DNA from 2 places in the Nocardioides sp. HDW12B genome. Region 2 is predicted to be linked to the other one. Evidence: riboswitches for the same ligand, from Rfam matches in the RefSeq annotation. Region 2 holds a riboswitch; the other holds the start of a gene.
What was found. Region 2 has a riboswitch for cobalamin ahead of G7072_RS13755 (ribonucleoside-diphosphate reductase subunit alpha). Riboswitches for the same ligand answer to the same signal wherever they lie in the genome.

Region 1 (3,976 bases), 1.8 Mb from region 2:
TGGACATCGAGCGCGAGCGCGGCATCACCATCAAGAGCCAGGCCGTCCGCATGCCGTGGACGGCCCGCAGCGGTGACGAGAGCGGCACGACGTACGTGCTCAACATGATCGACACCCCCGGCCACGTCGACTTCACCTACGAGGTCTCCCGCTCGCTCGAGGCGTGCGAGGCCGCGGTCCTGCTCGTCGACGCCGCCCAGGGCATCGAGGCGCAGACGCTGGCCAACCTCTACCTCGCCCTCGGCGCGGACCTGCACGTCGTCCCGGTGCTCAACAAGATCGACCTGCCGGGTGCGGAGCCGGAGAAGTACGCCGCGGAGCTCGCCGGCATCATCGGCTGCGACCCGTCCGAGGTGCTGCGCGTCTCGGCCAAGACCGGCGAGGGCGTGCCCGAGCTGCTCGACGAGATCGTGCGCCAGACCCCGCCGCCCACCGGCGACGCCGACGCCCCGGCGCGCGCGCTGATCTTCGACTCCGTCTACGACACCTACCGCGGCGTCGTCACCTACGTGCGCGTCTTCGATGGCAGCCTCACCCACCGCGACCGGATCAAGATGATGTCGACCGGCGCGGTGCACGAGATGCTCGAGGTCGGCGTCATCTCGCCCGAGCCGCTGAAGTCCGCCGAGCTCGGCGTCGGCGAGGTCGGCTACCTCATCACCGGGGTGAAGGAGGTCCGCCAGTCCCGCGTCGGCGACACGGTGACGTGGCAGAACAACGGCGCGACCGAGCCGCTGAGCGGCTACAAGCACCCCAACCCGATGGTGTTCGCGGGTCTCTACCCGATCGACGGCGACGACTACCCGACCCTGCGCGAGGCGCTCGACAAGCTGCAGCTCAACGACGCGGCGCTGGCCTACGAGCCGGAGACCTCCGGCGCGCTGGGCTTCGGGTTCCGCTGCGGCTTCCTCGGCCTGCTGCACATGGAGATCGTCCGTGAGCGGTTGGAGCGCGAGTTCAACCTCGACCTGATCTCCACCACCCCCAACGTCGTCTACGACGTGACGATGGACGACGGCTCGACGGCCCAGGTCACCAACCCCAGCGAGTTCCCCGCGGGCAAGATCGCCGAGGTGCGCGAGCCGGTGGTGAAGGCCACGATCCTCACGCCGAAGGAGCACATCGGCACCATCATGGAGCTCTGCCAGGCCAAGCGCGGCAACCTCCAGGGCATGGACTACCTGTCCGAGGAGCGCCTCGAGATGCGCTACACGATCCCGCTGGCCGAGATCGTCTTCGACTTCTTCGACAACCTGAAGTCGCGCACCAAGGGCTACGCCTCGCTCGACTACGAGACCACCGGCGACCAGGCCGCCGACCTCGTCAAGGTCGACGTGCTGCTGCACGGCGACCCGGTCGACGCGTTCAGCGCGATCGTGCACCGCGACGCCGCCTACGCCTATGGCGTCTCGCTGGTCGGCAAGCTCAAGGAGCTCATCCCGCGCCAGCAGTTCGAGGTGCCGATCCAGGCCGCCATCGGCAGCCGTGTCATCGCGCGCGAGACCATCCGCGCCATCCGCAAGGACGTGCTCGCCAAGTGCTACGGCGGTGACATCAGCCGCAAGCGCAAGCTGCTGGAGAAGCAGAAGGCCGGCAAGAAGCGGATGAAGATGGTGGGCCGCGTCGAGGTCCCCCAGGAGGCGTTCATCGCCGCCCTCAACACCAGCGACCCGGGTCCGAAGGACAAGAAGTAGCGCCTCCCGCAGGCTCCGCGCGCAGCGCACGCGGGGCGACGTACGCCACAGGGGAGGGGTGCCCGAGCGGTGCTAGGGTGAGGCGCCGCCGTCCGGCGGCACACAACTCATTCACCTCGCCTGCCAGGGGAAGCCGGTCCAAGTCCGGCGCTGACCCGCAACCGTAGCCCTCCCTCGGGAGGGGAGCCGGAACACCTGCGGCCAGGGGATCTGACATCCACGCTGTCGCGGAACGCAGGTGGACTCCCTCCCGGGGTCCTGCCTGCATTGCAGCGGGAAGGGAAACCGATGCGCTTCCAGCGCTCTGCTCACCGAGCCCTCCTGGGACTCACCACCCTCGCCGTCGCCGCCGGTACGACGTTCGTCGGCCCGGCCGCCCAGGCCGCCACGGCTCCGGCGAGCGCCACCTCCGGCTGGCTGACCTCGCAGCTGCAGGACGGCATGCTGTTCACGACCTACGACGGGGTGCAGTACTCCAGCCCGGGCGTGACGCTCGACGCCGCCACGGCCATGCAGACCGCCGGCGTCCGGGCAGCGGCCCGCGACCGGGTGCTCGACCGCTTCGAGCGCGACGGCGCCGACTACTACGCGCCCGGAGGCAACGACTCCGCAGGCGGGATCGGCAAGACCCTGACCTTCGTCCTCGGCGAGGGCGTCGACGCCGACACCTTCGAGCCCGGCCTCGACGAGCGCCTCGAGGACCGTCTCGTCACGAGCGGGCCCGAGGCGGGGCGCGCGAAGGACGAGGGCGCGCCGGACTACAGCAACACGATCACGCAGAGCTTCGTCGTGCGAGCCCTGACCCTGGACGCCCCGGGCGCCGCGAGCGCGGAGCGCGCGACCGACTTCCTGCTGCAGCAGCAGTGCGAGGCCGGCTTCTTCCGGACCTACATGGACTCGGCCGACTTCACCTGTGACGGCGGCACCGACGAGGAGAGCGGGCCGAGCGTGGACGCCACGGCCTTCGCCGTGCTGGCCCTGGCCGAGTTCGAGCGCACGAGCGGCAGCGACCCTGTCGTCGACACCGCGCTCGCCGACGCCCGACGGTGGCTCCTGCGGACGCAGGCCGCCAACGGCTCCTTCAGCGACGAGGGAGTCCGCAACGCGAACTCCACCGGCCTCGCGGCGCACGCACTGTCCGAGCTCGGTCGCAGCGCCGCCGCCCGCGACGCCGCCCGCTGGGTCGCGAAGCTGCGAGTCACCACGAAGATCGCCAACCAGACCGCGCTCGACAAGGCCGACGTGGGCGCCATCGCCTACACCGCGGCCGACCTCGCCGCGGCCAAGCGACGCGACATCACCGCCGACCGGCTGTACTACTGGCACAACGCCTCCGCGCAGGCGCTGGTCTCGCAGAACCTGATCGGCTGATGCAGCTCCGGCTCGCTCCGTCGAGGGCGGCGACCGTGGTCGCCGCCCTCGCGGTCTCGTTCGCTGCCCTCCCGGTCGTGGCGGGCGGGGCTCCCGCGGTCGCCTCGGCCGGCGCGTGCTCGCCGGGGACCGGCGTCACGATCGTGGTCGACCGGAACCCCGGCGACGGCGCCGAGGGCGCGAAGTACTGCGCGTCCGGCAGCGGCCGGACGGCCAAGGCCGCGATGGAGGCCGCCGGCGTGCCGGTCGAGGAGGTCAGCTCCGAGCCGGGCTTCGTCTGCAAGATCCAGGGCTACCCCGCGGAGCAGTCCTGCCAGCAGACGCCGCCGGCGAGCGCCTTCTGGAAGCTCTACTGGTCCAACGGCACCTCGGCCAGCTGGAACGTGAGCTCCTACGGCTACGCCTCCCTCCGGGTGCCGACCGGTGGCTCGGTGGGCTGGGCCTACCAGGGCGGCGGCTCGGGGGCCCCCGACGGCTCCCCGAGCACGAAGCCGTCCCCGTCACCCTCGAAGCCGGCCGGTGGGTCCGGGGGGAGCACGAAGCCCTCACCCTCACCGAGCCAGCCGTCGGCCACGCCGTCGACGTCGGCCCCGGCGCCCTCCGCGTCCGCCTCCACCGCACCGAGCGCGAGCGCCTCGGCCGCGGAGCAGGCCGGTCCGAAGGTCAGGGAGAAGGCAGCACGCGAGAAGAAGGCCGACACGAAGGGTGAGAAGAAGTCGGACCGGAAGAAGGATGACGACGCTCCCGCCAAGCAGCGGGGTGCGGGTCGCGACGAGCCGACCGACCTGCTCGAGCCCTCCGAGGGCGAGACGGTGACCTCGGGCGAGCTCGCGACCCCGGTCAGCGCCGATGCCGCGGGCATGACGGGCAGCGACCTCGCCCTGCTGGGCGTGGCGGGCGTCTGCATCGCC
Region 2 (3,976 bases):
CTCGGCCTCGACCCGGCGGTAGGCGACGTCGAACGCCTCGCCCCACATGTCGGGCAGCTCCGGCGCCTGGTCGGGGTCGACGAGCGACCAGAGCTCGTCGGCCTCCACGCGGCGCATGAACTCGTCGGGCACCCAGTGGGCCAGGTTGAGGTTGTGGGTGCGGCGCGCGTCCTCGCCGGTGTTGTCGCGCAGCTCGAGGAACTCCTCGACGTCGGGGTGCCACGGCTCGAGGTAGACGCAGGCCGCGCCCTTGCGGCGACCGCCCTGGTTGACCGCGGCGACCGACGCGTCGAGCGTGCGCAGGAACGGCACGATCCCGTTCGACTGGCCGTTGGTGCCGCGGATCAGCGCCCCGCGCGAGCGGACCCGGGAGAAGGCGATGCCGATCCCGCCGGCGAACTTCGACAGCTTCGCCACCTGGGCGTAGCGGGAGTAGATCGAGTCGAGGTCGTCGCGCGGGGAGTCGACGAGGTAGCACGACGACATCTGCTGGTGGCGCGTGCCGGAGTTGAACAGCGTCGGGCTGCTCGGCAGGTAGGCGTGCGACGACATCAGCCGGTAGAACGTGATCGCCTCGGCCGGGCTCTGCGCCAGACCGCAGGCGACGCGCAGCAGGAAGTACTGCGGCGTCTCCACCACCTCGCGGGTCTGGGGGTGGCGCAGCAGGTAGCGGTCGTAGACGGTGCGGAGCCCGAAGTACTCGAAGCGCCGGTCGGCCCCGTGGTCGACGGCGAAGTCGAGCTTGCGGGCGTTGTCCTTGACGAACGCCGCCGTCTCGTCGCCGATGAGGCCCTCGGCGTGGCCGAGCGCGACCGACTGGCTGAAGGAGGCGACGCCCTGGTTGCGGACCTCCTTGTCGACGTAGCCGGCGAGCAGCCGGGCGGCGAGCCGGGAGTACTCCGGCTCCTCGCCGATCATGTCGGCGGCGGTGCGGATCGACAGCCGGTCGAGCTCGGCGGTGGTGGCACCGTCGTACAGCCCGCTGATGGTGCGGGTCGCGACCCGCATCGGGTCGACGTCGACCAGCCCGTCGGCGCAGCGGTCGACCGCGCGCACGATCTTGTTGAGATCGACGACCTCGGAGTCGCCGTTCCTCTTGCGCACCTGCATCGTGGTGCGGCCCTGGGGGGAGGGGGTGGGTGCTGGGCTGGTTGCTGCGGTGACCGTCATGCTCTCTCCTCGCGAGATCGGTCCTGGAGGGTCCGGCTCGCGAGCAGGCGACGGCGTACGACGGCAACGTCCGAGGGTGACCCGGCGCAGCGACGCAGCAGCCGTCGGCCGTCCCACGAGGCCTCGGACCACCGGACCCGGCGGGTCCGGCGCGCTGGCAGGTCTTCGGACTCGTGGGCGCGCCTCCCGATCGCTCGGTCGACCCCTACCGGCCGTCGCTTCCCAGGCTCGCGCCCAGTGCTCATGACGGCTGTCGTTCCCACTCACCGCTGCGGGGCAGTCCCGGAGTCGAACCGGGTTCCCTCTTGCCTCCCGACGTCTGGCTGACGTCGGGAACCAGCTGCGTGCGCCACCATATGTAGGGGCCGCGGCGAAAAGTGGGACCACATCTTGGGGCGGCGTGTCGAAAGGGAAAATCCCAGACGCTCTGGGCAACCATTCACCCATGCCGGGCGGTACAGAGGGTGTGAACACGACGACCACCGGACGCGACGAGGCCAGGCCCCGGGCCGGGCGCGGGGAGCGGACCGGCGACCCCGGACGGGTGGGCTTCGACGACTTCGTCGAGGCCCGCTCCAGCCGCCTGCTGCGGCTCGCCTACCTGCTCACCCGCGACCACGCCCTGGCCGAGGACCTGCTGCAGACCGCGCTGACCAAGGCGTGGTTCGCCTGGGGCCGCATCGACGGCGAGCCCGAGCCCTACGTCCGCCGCGTCCTGGTGAACACCTTCGCCAGCGCCTGGCGGCGCAAGTGGAACGGTGAGCGCCCCACCGAGGAGCTCCCCGACGCCGGGGCCGGCGACTTCGCCGGCGCCAGCGACCACCGTCACGACCTGTGGGACGCCCTGGGGCGTCTGCCGCGCAAGCAGCGGGCCGTCGTGGTGCTGCGCTTCTTCGAGGACCTGTCCGAGGCCGACACCGCCCGGGTCCTCGACTGCAGCGTCGGCACCGTCAAGAGCCAGACCAGCAAGGCCCTGGCCAAGCTGAGGATCGACCCGGCGCTCGTCGCCGGCCCCGGAGAGGGGGAGGCACGATGAGGATCGACGACCTGAGGACCACCCTGGCCGAGCACGCCGACCTGGCCCACGACGACGGCCTGCACGGCCGCGCCGGTGCCGTCCGCGGGCGCGTCCGCGCCGTACGCCGTCGTCGGGCCGTCGTCGCGGCGGCCTGCGTCGCCGGCGCGGTGCTCGCCGTACCCGCCCTCCGCGCGCTGGAGGTGGCTCCGCCGGAGCCCGCCTCCGAGCGCGACCTCGCCGGCCGGACGGCTCCGGAGAGCCTGGTCTCGAACGGCTTCACCTACGACTTCTCCGGCGGCGTCGAGGGCCCGGCCGACCGGCCGCTGGACCTGCGCCTGCCGGCGACCGACGAGCCCCGGCTGGTCAGCTGGACCGTCAACGCCGGTACGGGAGGCGCGGTCGAGGGGCCGGTCACCGGCAGCCTCGTCGACCGGCAGGCCGGCGAGCTCACCGCCGGCTGGACCGGCGGCGCGAGGGGCTTCGAGACGTGGCGGCTGGTCCCGCCCGGTGGGCCGGCGTCCTACCGGCTGGTGCCGGCCGCCGAGACGGACGGCGAGATGGCGATCGCCGTCTACACGCTCGGCGACGAGGTGCCGCCCGGCGTGAGCGGTCAGGGCATCGTCTTCCGCGACCAGGTCGACGGCGCCGAGCTGCTGGGCGCCGCGATCGGCCGGCCGGGCCAGGCGTCGGTGTCCTTCGAGGTCGAGGTCCCCGAGGGCATGCTGCGGCTGACCGACGTGTGCACGGCCGACGCCCAGGACCACATGATCCGCGTGCGCGTGGACGGGGAGCGCGGCTGGAGCGGCACCTCGTGCGCCGGTTCGGCACCGCGCGACGCGGGCGGCGGCGGGTGGTTCGGCTTCGAGCTCGCCGGGACGAAGAAGGAGGACGGGGGACGCTTCCGGGTCGGCGACACCGTCGAGCTCACCGCCAGCATCCACCCCGACCAGCGCGGGCCGAGTCGACCGGTGTCGGTCCCGGGCGCGTTCGTCGCCCTCGGGGCGTACGCCGACGGCGCGCCGGCCCGGGTCGCGGGCACGGGGATCGAGGTCGACCGGCTGATCGAGCGGGAGGGCCACACCTGGGCCCTGGCCGACCTGGTCGCCTCCGAGCCGGGCGCGGACGTCCTCGAGCACCGGGTCGGGCCGGTGCGCGAGACGACCTTCGTCGAGGTCGGCGCCGGCAACGACGGGCGTGACGTGCGGTGGTCAACCTCGGTGGACGGTGAACCGCTCGGGAAGTCCGCCGCCGGACCCTCGGGCAGCTACGGCCCCGGAGACGACACGCTGCTGCTCACCCCCGGGGAGTCGCGGACCGTGGTGCAGCGACGGCTGACGGGGCCGGACGAGACGCTCGGCTTCTACGTCGCCGAGTACGAGCTGGCCGACTGACGACCGCAGGCACGCCGGCCCGCGTCCGCCGCCGGGTCAGCCGGGCGGCCGCGCCCGTTGGGGGTACGGCGTCTCGCCCCGCGCCAGCATCTTGACGACCTTCCCGATGTTGCGCTCACGGGTCTCGGGGCGCTTCACCGAGGTGACCCGGGTGACGAGGGCGAACCGGTTCTGGCTGGTCAGCACGTGCCACCACGCCTGGGCCGCCGGCTCCGCCGCCAGTGCGGCGGCCAGGTCGTCGGGCAGCTCGGTCGTGGCGGGTCCGGCGTACGCCCGCTCCCAGCGGCCGTCGGCCTTCGCCTGCTCGACGACCGCGCGGCCCGCCGGCTGCATCCGGCCCTCGGCCTCGAGCCGCTCCACCAGCGCGACGTTGCGCGCCGACCAGCTGCTGCGCGGG

Region 1: linked by a shared signal. The riboswitch ahead of G7072_RS05230 (prenyltransferase/squalene oxidase repeat-containing protein) and the one ahead of G7072_RS13755 (ribonucleoside-diphosphate reductase subunit alpha) in region 2 are both predicted to bind cobalamin.

Annotation. Positions count from the first base shown of each region.
Region 1 is NZ_CP049867.1:1,092,680-1,096,655, forward strand. It holds gene lepA (translation elongation factor 4) at 1-1,694, shown strand, start outside; cobalamin riboswitch at 1,766-1,912, shown strand; gene G7072_RS05230 (prenyltransferase/squalene oxidase repeat-containing protein) at 1,983-3,065, shown strand; gene G7072_RS05235 (hypothetical protein) at 3,065-3,976, shown strand, end outside.
Region 2 is NZ_CP049867.1:2,936,349-2,940,324, reverse strand. It holds gene G7072_RS13755 (ribonucleoside-diphosphate reductase subunit alpha) at 1-1,170, opposite strand, end outside; cobalamin riboswitch at 1,309-1,526, opposite strand; gene G7072_RS13750 (SigE family RNA polymerase sigma factor) at 1,616-2,206, shown strand; gene G7072_RS13745 (hypothetical protein) at 2,203-3,579, shown strand; gene G7072_RS13740 (YdeI/OmpD-associated family protein) at 3,616-3,976, opposite strand, start outside.